3 regions of the Caballeronia sp. SBC1 genome follow, and region 1 is predicted to be linked to each of the others. Evidence: riboswitches for the same ligand, from Rfam matches in the RefSeq annotation. Region 1 holds a riboswitch; each other region holds the start of a gene.

Region 1 (3,246 bases):
GCGACGCACGCCACCACGGGCGTGGAAGGCGAAGCGATCTATCGTCATGGCCCGATCACCGCTACCTACATGCACACATACTGGCCGAAGAATCCGGCGGCGACAGCCGCGCTCTTTCGCGGCGAAACGCTATGACAACAACGCCTACGGAATTGCCGATGGAAATGGAAGTACCCATGGAAGTCCCGCTCGAACTCACGTTCACTATCGAGCGAGCCAAACAGCTTCAACCTGTGGGCTCGCCGTGCACGGACGTATGCCGGCTCGACAAGACCACGGGGCATTGCGAAGGCTGCTTCAGGAGCCGCGAAGAAATCAAGGCATGGAAAACGATGGCCGACGCCGACAAGCTCGCGCTGTTCAATAACCTGCTTGCACGCAAGGCTGCGCTATGAAAAAGGGGCGGCCTGCAAGCCGCCCCTCCAAGGATTCACACTAACTAAACGCTCAGGCCGAAGCAATCCGCCGCGAGGGCGCCCTTTCCAATTCACGTTGCGCGAGCACGCCGAAGAGCAAACCGAGCGTGGCCCAGATCACCGCCTGGATACCGATTGCCGCCACGCGAAAATTCCATAGCAGTGTCGCTGAGAACAGCTTCGGCACTTCGTCAATCGGCGGCAGCGCAAGATACGCCAGTGCCATCAGCACGATGTACACGGCAACCGAGATCAGCACCGCGTTCCAATCGCCGTGGCGTGCCTTCAGGCGACGCTGCAGCCGTACAGCAAACACGGCCACGATCAGCGAGATAGCGACCATGCCGAAAAACAGCGCGGTGCGTGCGCCGATAGTGTCCGGATTGCCCACGGATGGCGGATTAGGCGGGTACTTGAGGAACGGCACGATCGCAACGGCCACGAAGCCGAACAGACCGAGCAACGCTGATGTCCCGCGTGCGCGCAAAGCACCAAGACGCGCGTACGACAATGCGAACACTAGCGAGAACAGGCCGCCCAACGCCGTCCCGAACACGCAGACACCGGTCAGCAAACCCAGTCCCGCTTGTGTCGCACGACTGACGAGTTCAACGTCGTCCGCTGGGTCGTGCTGATGCCCAGCCGCGGCTTCCGCTTGGCTCTGCAGCTTATCCTGCTGCGTTTCGAACGCAATCGCGCGATCGACTGACGGCTCACCAAAGGTTTTAGCAACGCAAAAGCCCAGTAGGCCCGCAACGAGTCCCGCGATCATGCCGCGTATCAAAAGGTTTCGGATCATGGTCGGTCTCAGTGGCAAGGAAAGCCGAGCAGATGCCGACCGTCGTGGACAAACTCGTGGATAACCATGCTCTGGAAGATCGATGTCGCGCCCTGTTCGGCGCCGACAAAATAAATCGCGATCAGCAAAAGCAGGCCGATAAAGACAGCCCAGGGCAACACTTCACGCACCGGAATGGGTACGGGTGCATCAAATGCGGGATTGTTGCCGGTCAAACTGGCGGACAAGGCAGGATGGTTCATGAATGACTCCAAGGGAATGCGCGTCCCGTAAGACAAAAGAAAGGCTGCAGCGGGGGTCTGACTTGCAGATGCTGAAAGAAGGCTGAAGCGCTATCGGTTCGGCGCTATCAATCCCATTCGACATCCGCTCACAGTGGCGCGACCGTGCCGGGTTTTCACCGACTTCCTCGCGCTGCAGGCTTGCCATTCTAAAATGAGTTAGCCGAATGTAAAGCAATCCGTTCGCAACCCCTTAATCGAGCGCCATGAAAACCGAACTTATCTTGCTGTGCCACGCGACTACGCAGGCGATGAAAACCGGCTCGTTTCCGAGTACCGGCGACGCCATTGACGAGCCTGAGTTATCCCGGCTCCCGCGACTTGCTTCGGCGTTTCAACCGGATCGGGTCATCACAAGTCCGGCACTCGCAGCTATGCAAACCGGAGCAGCGTTTGAAATCGAAACGAGTGTCGAGGCGTCATGGAGAGACCTGGACTACGGCCGTTGGCAAGGTCGTCCGATCCGCGATATCCATGATGAAGACGCAGCTGGATTGGGCGCATGGCTTTCCGAACCGGGAAGCGCGGCGCATGGCGGCGAGAGCCTGGAGGCCCTGCAAAGAAGGGTGCGAGCCGCGCTGGAGAGCAATCGAGAGGCTGGAGTCACGCTGGTCGTGACGCATGCAATCGTGGTCAAGACCGTGCTGGCGACGGTCCTGGACGCACCGCTTACGGCAATCTACTGCATGGACCTGGAGCCGCTTTCGGCAGTCACACTGACCCGCTCAGGCGACGCATGGCGCCTTCGATGCAGATCTTCCGTATGACAAAACTGCGTCGTTTTTACCTGATGCCGGAAAAACGAAGTAGCGCTCCAAACGCGCAAGCAGTCAGCCCTAAGTCGCCCCTAAGTCAGCCCTTAGCGCCGCGTGCCATGCGCTGGAGGGTCGCAGAATCGATCGCGCCCGCGCAGATCCTGATCGCTTCTTTCAGCGTGCGGGGACGGCCCGCCGCGAAATGCGCTTCAAGAATCGCGATGGCGCGAAGCCGTTCGTCGTTGCCTAGCTTCTCGCCGGTCGCCAACTCGAGCACCGATATAAAGTAGGTCGCTGGCGGTGTAGCGCGGGAAGGCGCCGTTGGCGTGGCGGCGGGAATTGCATTCGACCACGCCTGTTTTGCAATGGTCGCTACATCGGACTGGGCGCGCCAATCCGTTGCTCTCAGTTCAAATTCGTTTCGACTGGTCATCAATCAAGCCCTGAAATAATCCTCGGATCACTATAAGAACAGTGAGCAAGGACTATTCCAGCTTTAATATGCAGGCGCTTTTCTTAGCCCGTTCCGAGCATCGCCCGGACGACCCTGCACGCGGCCAGATCCCACGCTGCACATCCAACACTCTTGAACATGACTGGCCGCTTGATCCCTGTATCAGCGGCCTGAGCGCGCAACGCGCTCGCAAGCGGCCGAACCTCGTCCCAGTCGATACCCGCCTGAATCAGATCCCCCGCCTCATGCCGCGCGCCGGCCAGATCGTCCACAAACACCTCGCTCGCAAGCACGGTAGATGCCTCTATTTCAGCAGCATCGGCTGTGAATGCGCCCACTCCGATCAAGAGCCGGCCCTCGATGGGCGGCAACGTATAGACCGGCGTTCTACTCGTAGTGGTCGCGATAACTACGTCAATAGACGCAGGAATATCGGCGTCCTCCAACGCACTCAATCTCGCCGATAACCCCGCATGGTCCGCACAAAACGCCTCGGCCCGTTCGACCCGCGAGCCCTGCACGATGATCTTCGTGGCCGGAT
Region 2 (3,246 bases), on a different replicon from region 1:
GCTTCGTCGATTTCGTCGAAGAACCAGTCGACGCCACCGTTGAATGTTGTGCCCGGCCCCAACTCCGGCACAAGGTAGTGGTAGTTGGTGTCGAACCACTTGGTCATCTCCATGGCGGGTTGCGTCTTGTTGCCCCGCGCCAGCTCGTAATATTGCGCAAGCGAAAGCGCCGACGGTTCGAATTCGAACCGCTCCGGCAACGCGCCCAACAGCGCGGTAAGGTTCAGCATCTGGTCGTAATAGGCGAAGTCGCCGACCGCTACGAAATCCAGCTTCGCCGATCGTTGCAACTCCCAATGGCGCGCACGCAACGCCTCTGCGACGCTACGCAAATGAGCATCGTCGCACTCCCCGCGCCAGAACGCCTCTTGCGCGAACTTGAGTTCCCGATGAGCGCCGATGCGCGGAAAACCATGAAGATGAGTGCGAGCCATAATGCGTCCTTAACCGAGTGGCCCACAGTCTGAATGCCGGCGTGTCATTCGACAAGCGACATGTTTTCATCTTTCTATTAGTTTTGTTCATGTGGGTGCAACGTGCGCGTACCGGCGTTACCCGTCCATTCACCCGAAGCTGCAGGGCAGACCTATGAGCGTATTCACTATTCTCGACGTCGAGCGCGCAATCAACTATTGGCGAGAACTGAAGCCGGCCGGTCAGGATGCGGCACTCTGCCGGGAAGCGCGCGTGCTCGCCGATGCTTATGGACAGATGATTTTTTCCCACGCTGACGCGATCGATACATCGTCGCTTAGCAGCGAGCAAATTCAGGCACTGACGAGTGCCCTGGATCAACGCGGTCCTAGCGGCTGACTTCCAGCTCGTCGAAGCGTTTTGCACGATAGATCAGGACCGACACGATCCAGCTAACGGCGAAAATGCCAATAATCACAAAGCCCAGCGTGCCGAAATTATCGTTCAAGGTACCTATGGCATCCCACACTGGACCTTGCAGTTTCAACTGATCTGCGAGCAGCCCAAGCGCTTCTATGCCGCCAATCACGACGGCCACGATGACGGACACCAGTGTGATGGTCATGTTGTAGTAGATTTTCCGGATCGGCTTCAGGTAAGCCCATCCGTAAGCGCCGAGCATCAGGTGACCGTCCAGCGTATCTATCAGGGACATGCCGGCACTGAACAGGACCGGGAACACCATGATCGCCCAGGGAGAAAGCCCTTGCGACGCCTGGGTTGCCGCTATGCCAAGCAAACCAATTTCAGTCGCCGTATCGAATCCCAGACCGAACAGGAAACCTAGCGGGTACATTTGCCAGCTTCGCGTGATCATGCGAAACAACGGGCGAAAGATGCGAGCCAGAAATCCGCGATCGGCCAGAAGCAGATCGAAATCGTCATCGACATAAGCACCGCCGCTCCTGACGTTGCGCCACGCCTTATAGATCGACCTCAGGATAATCAGGTTCATCAGGGCAATCGCGAACAGGAATAACGCCGACACCAACGTGCCGACAATTCCGCCGATTTCCTTGTAACGGTCGAACCGTCCCTGCATGGCCGACGTTGCAAGAGCCACCCCGGCAGAGGCGAGCACGACCACGGTCGAGTGCCCGAGAGAAAAGAAGAAGCCCACTGCAACGGGGCGTTTCTTCTCCTGCATGAGCTTGCGCGTGACATTGTCGATAGCGGCAATGTGGTCGGCATCCACCGCATGACGCAGCCCGAATCCGTAGGCCAGCATTGCAGTTCCGAGAAGTACCGGATGGTGGCGGAATGCCACCAGAGCCCAAACCCACGCAAGGACATTGATCGCAATCAATACCCCATAAATGCCGAAAAGCTTGCCCCGCACCTTAGTGCCTGAGTCGTTAAAAATTTGTACGAGTTGAGAAATCATCTGAGCAGCCCTCGGGAAGTCGCGTCCCGCTTGGAGTTGAAAAAGTCGAGGAAGGAGGTCTGACTCTTGGTTCGAAACGTTCGACAATCTAAACGCTTACAAACCAAATACAGTGGCGCGACCGTGCCGGGTTCTCACCGGCTTCTCACTTTCCCTTAACGAGGTAGTACGCTGCACGTTATATACCGCGCCTGTTGCAATGTCGATCAGTTCACGCGCGCTATTTACTACTCGCTCGTCAGACTTAAACCGCGATCAACTCCCGCACGCCATGCGCCTCCATGTCCGCGCCCTCACCGCCCGCGACAATCTCACCGCGGCTCATCACCCAGTAGCGGTCGGCAAGCTCGCGAGCGAAGTCGTAGTACTGTTCGACGAGCAGCACTGTCATGCCCATTTCATCAACGAGTTGCCGCAACGTGCGCCCGATATCCTGAATGATGGAGGGCTGGATGCCTTCAGTCGGTTCATCGAGGATCAGCAGTTGTGGTTCGCTCATCAGCGCCCGGCCGATCGCGAGCTGCTGTTGCTGGCCGCCCGACAGATCGCCGCCGCGTCTGCTTTTCATCTCCTTGAGCACCGGGAACAGTTCATAGATCCGGTCTGGTACCTTCGATGGCGCTTTACGGCTCGCCGCGCCCACCAGCAAGTTTTCTTCAACCGTGAGCCGGCCGAAGATATCCCGTCCTTGCGGTACGTAAGCCAGGCCGCTCGATACGCGCTTATAGGTGGGCATCGAAGAAATCTTCGCACCACGCCAGGAGATCGTGCCGCTTTTTGTGGGCACCACGCCCATCAGGCAGCGTAGCAACGTGGTCTTGCCCACGCCATTGCGGCCAAGCAATACCGTGAGTTTTCCATCGGGCACGGTCATCTTCACATCGCGCAGGATGTGGCTGCCGCCGTAGAACTGGTTGAGTGAATCGACTTCGAGCATTTCTAATTTCCCGTGGTGGCCCAATCAACGGCCGAGGTACGACTCGATCACTTTCTCGTTGCGCTTCACTTCGTCGAGCGTGCCGTGTGCAAGCACGCTGCCTTCGGCCATCACCGTCACGCGTCCCGTATCACCCGAGAGCGCTGCGACGAATTCCATGTCGTGCTCGACGACCATCATCGAACAGGTGCCGCGCAGCTTGTTGAGCAATTCCGCGAGCTGCATGGTTTCATGGTCCGTCATGCCGGCGGCGGGTTCATCGAGTAACAGAAGCGCTGGTTGCTGCATCAGCAACATGCCAATCTCCAGCCGCTGCTTCTGCCCGTGCGACAGCTCACCGGCAGAACGCGTGGCATCGGCTTCAAGATGGATCAGTTCCAGCGTCTCTTCAATCCTCGCTTGTGCTTCCCGATCCAGCTTTGACCTGAGCGACGCCAGCCACCCCTTGTCG
Region 3 (3,246 bases), on a different replicon from region 1:
CAAGCGGCGGGTGGGTGAGGTGCTGGACCTCGTGCAACTCGGCAGCCTGCACGGGCGGCGGATCAATCAATTGTCGGGTGGCCAGCGCCAGCGCGTCGCGTTGGCGCGCGCTATTGTGACGCGCCCCCGCGTGTTGCTACTCGACGAGCCGCTGAGCGCGCTGGACAAATCTTTGCGTGTGGACATGCAGGTCGAATTGCGCCGCATCCAGCGTGATGTCGCGATCACGACCGTATTCGTCACGCACGACCAGGAAGAAGCGCTTACGTTGAGTGATCGTGTAGGTATCCTGCGCGATGGAAAATTGATCCAGGAGGCGACAGCACGCGAGCTTTACGATCATCCGGCCAGCGAGTTCGCTGCCACGTTTCTCGGCGATGCCAACATCCTCAACGGACGACTGGAGACGGGCGGCATGCGCATCAACGACGGCAGCCTGATTCGTTTCGGATCACGCTCCGCTGTATCGAATCAGACGAAGTGCGCGGTTCGTCCGGAGAAGATCGCGCTTCAGCGAGCAACGGGCGAGGCCGCGCCGAGCGCGCATAACCGGCTGACGGCGCAGGTTGCCCATCACGTCTTTGCCGGTGTGAATACAACCTATATGCTTGATTGGTGCGGGCAGCGGCTCAAGGTCCATGTGCAAAACTCCGGCGAAGACCTGATTCCGGTCGGCTCGCGAGTGACGTTGAGCTGGTCACCCGACAGTACGATCCTGGTCCACTAAGGAGCCTTCAAGATCTGCATGCCTTCTGGCGCGGGGCAGGAGCTAGTGATTCCGCTCGCCCTCGACGCTTCAGCGCGAACGCATGAAAACGTAAGGATAGCGAAAGATAAGTCGCTTGGGGGCATCGATAATCAGCGTGCACGGATCTCGTGATACCGGGGGCACGCGCACCATCAGTTATTCAATATCCCGGACTTGATAGTGTCAGGCGGGATTCGGAAGTAAAATGCGCGCATACGACTCGTGGAAGCTGGTGCAAATCCAGCACGGTCGCGCCACTGTGACCGGTTTCAGCACATACCGGAAGTCAGACCTTGGCGTCGTATACCTCTTTTCTGACTTTGGGGCGCGCACTCCCCGGGAGACATCCACATGACCGATGACCGATACTGCCCGCGATCCTGGCTGACAGCCAGAGCGGCATCTCCTCGATTTGCCAGCTTGAGTCGCGTCGGTGTACAAGACCCCACGTAAGTGCATTTGGCTGCCCGCCTGCGGCATGATCGATTGCGCAGGCGAGGGGTGAGACGTCCGCCGTTTGCCAAGACCAACACCCGAGGCAGGGGCGTATCTGCTGTGCGAGAGAATTCACTGCAACTTAAAGGTGGCTTGGCCGCGGCGTGTGTTCGCGGGTTGCGCTCGTCTATCGCATGACGCGCAGGGCGGTAAGGCGTCCAAAGGGGCACGGGTTTCGTCACCGCCGGTATCCGAAATCGACGCGCTACGCCCGCGTTCGCTGCACGCTATCCAATTATCCAATCTTCAATAACAAGGTTTTCCCCGTATGAAGTTTCGGCATTTCATCCTCACGTCTGCGCTCACGGTGTCGGTATGGCAGGTTGCACAGGCCGCTGACGACTCGTCGTTGCCGCAGCCGGAGCAGCTTCCGTCCACCGCCACGCTGCCGAATATTCTCGTCACCGGTGACACGCAGCACCTGCCGCAATCGTTCGATCAACGCTACGCCTCAACCCAGGTCCTTACCCGCGCGGATCTCGACCGCCTGTCGCCCGTTGACCCGAGCATCACGCAAGCCCTCGCAACGCTGCCCGGCGTTACCATTTCGCAAAACGGTGGCCCAGGAACTTCTGCCTCCGTCAGCATCCGTGGTTCAACGGGAAGTCAGGTCGCCGTCTTCATAGACGGTATCCGAGTGGGTTCAGCGACTACGGGTCAAGCTGAGTGGGCCGACCTTCCGACCTCCGCCTTTGACCGCGTTGAAGTTATCTCGGGACCGGCGGCCGCCTCGTTCGGCGCGGACGCAGTGGGTGGCGTCGTGCAACTCTTCACGAACCGTGCGGCAAATCAGCCCAACCAGACCACGATTTCAACAGGCGGCGGTTCGAACAAAACGTTCGATACACAGATCCGCACTTCAGGCAGTATTTCGTCCACTGGTCCGCTCGCGGCATTGGCTGGACTGACCTATTCCCTGGGCTTGCACGACTACAACACCGCTGGAATTGATGCGACCCAGCCGTGGGCTTACGGGCACGAGGATGGCCGCAATCCGTACCATGCTCAGGACGTGGATGCGCGTCTTGGCTATGCGCATGACAACTGGTCGATCTCCACATTCGCCCTTTATCACCGGTCCGACCTGTCCTACGACAATGCTGGCGGCGATGACCGCCAACTCGATCATCAGTTGACGACAGGCATCGCGTTTCATCTGGACCTCACGCCGTTTACGCAGTTTGACCAGTCAGTGGGCTATACCACGGACCGCCAGTTCCTCTATGCGAACAACCCGGACATCCCGACCGATGAGATCGACTCGACGCGTTTCAGTACGTCGACCTCGCTGACCCATCACGAACGCGGGCTCACGCTCTTCAGTCTGCCGCTTTCCGGCGAGAGCAAGCTCGCCTACGACTTCACCCGCGAGCAAGCCTTCCTGCCCGTCGACATCCCCACGGGCGTGCCGACACGCAACGATTCAGCAGTCTCGCTCCATCAATCGGTCACACTCGGTGCGTTGACGGTGTTCCTGGCGGGGCGTCACGAGATCATCCAGGGTCAGTCGGTAAATACCGGCAATGTCGCCATCGCTTATGCCATTAGCCCGGTTTATACGGCACGCATTTCGTATGGCAACGCATTCCGCCTGCCGACCTTTAACGACCTGTACTACCCAGGTTACGCGAACCCGAACCTGCTGCCTGAGCGCAGCGACACGGTCGAGGCCGCGCTCGATGCGGCCACGTCGTTCGGCACCTTTACGGCCGCTGTTTATGACACCCGCGTGCACGATCTCATCACCTACGACACGGTGACCTATCTTCCCGTGAACGTAGGTCGCGCGCGCATCCAGGGCATCGACCTGTCGTACAAGGGCACGCTTGGCGACTCGACACCGGTCAGTCTCGCGATCGGTATTTTGAATCCCCAGGATGTCACCGACCAGACGTGGCTCAACCGCCGTCCGCGTCAGACCGTCAGCCTGAACATCGATCACATGTGGGACGAGTTCCGCCTGCACGCGCTGAGCACGGGCGTCTCGCTGCTTTACGGTGGAT

The links. A riboswitch is a leader RNA that binds a small molecule or an ion and turns the genes downstream of it on or off. The one in region 1 is predicted to bind cobalamin.
Region 2: it holds a riboswitch for cobalamin, as region 1 does, so the genes downstream of both, SBC1_RS23885 (HoxN/HupN/NixA family nickel/cobalt transporter) here and SBC1_RS31935 (CbtB-domain containing protein) in region 1, are expected to answer to the same signal.
Region 3: it holds a riboswitch for cobalamin, as region 1 does, so the genes downstream of both, SBC1_RS08665 (TonB-dependent receptor domain-containing protein) here and SBC1_RS31935 (CbtB-domain containing protein) in region 1, are expected to answer to the same signal.

What each region holds. Positions count from the first base shown of each region.
Region 1 is NZ_CP049158.1:1,135,758-1,139,003, forward strand. It holds gene SBC1_RS31920 (cobyrinate a,c-diamide synthase) at 1-135, shown strand, start outside; gene SBC1_RS31925 (DUF1289 domain-containing protein) at 132-395, shown strand; gene SBC1_RS31930 (CbtA family protein) at 448-1,215, opposite strand; gene SBC1_RS31935 (CbtB-domain containing protein) at 1,224-1,457, opposite strand; cobalamin riboswitch at 1,488-1,649, opposite strand; gene SBC1_RS31940 (histidine phosphatase family protein) at 1,703-2,263, shown strand; gene SBC1_RS40170 (hypothetical protein) at 2,349-2,684, opposite strand; gene lhpI (bifunctional Delta(1)-pyrroline-2-carboxylate/Delta(1)-piperideine-2-carboxylate reductase) at 2,768-3,246, opposite strand, start outside.
Region 2 is NZ_CP049157.1:1,307,163-1,310,408, reverse strand. It holds gene metE (5-methyltetrahydropteroyltriglutamate--homocysteine S-methyltransferase) at 1-434, opposite strand, end outside; gene SBC1_RS23890 (DUF3717 domain-containing protein) at 589-813, shown strand; gene SBC1_RS23885 (HoxN/HupN/NixA family nickel/cobalt transporter) at 803-1,858, opposite strand; cobalamin riboswitch at 1,894-2,043, opposite strand; gene urtE (urea ABC transporter ATP-binding subunit UrtE) at 2,103-2,795, opposite strand; gene urtD (urea ABC transporter ATP-binding protein UrtD) at 2,820-3,246, opposite strand, start outside.
Region 3 is NZ_CP049156.1:1,962,114-1,965,359, reverse strand. It holds gene SBC1_RS08670 (ABC transporter ATP-binding protein) at 1-727, shown strand, start outside; adenosylcobalamin (AdoCbl) riboswitch at 946-1,098, shown strand; gene SBC1_RS08665 (TonB-dependent receptor domain-containing protein) at 1,512-3,246, shown strand, end outside.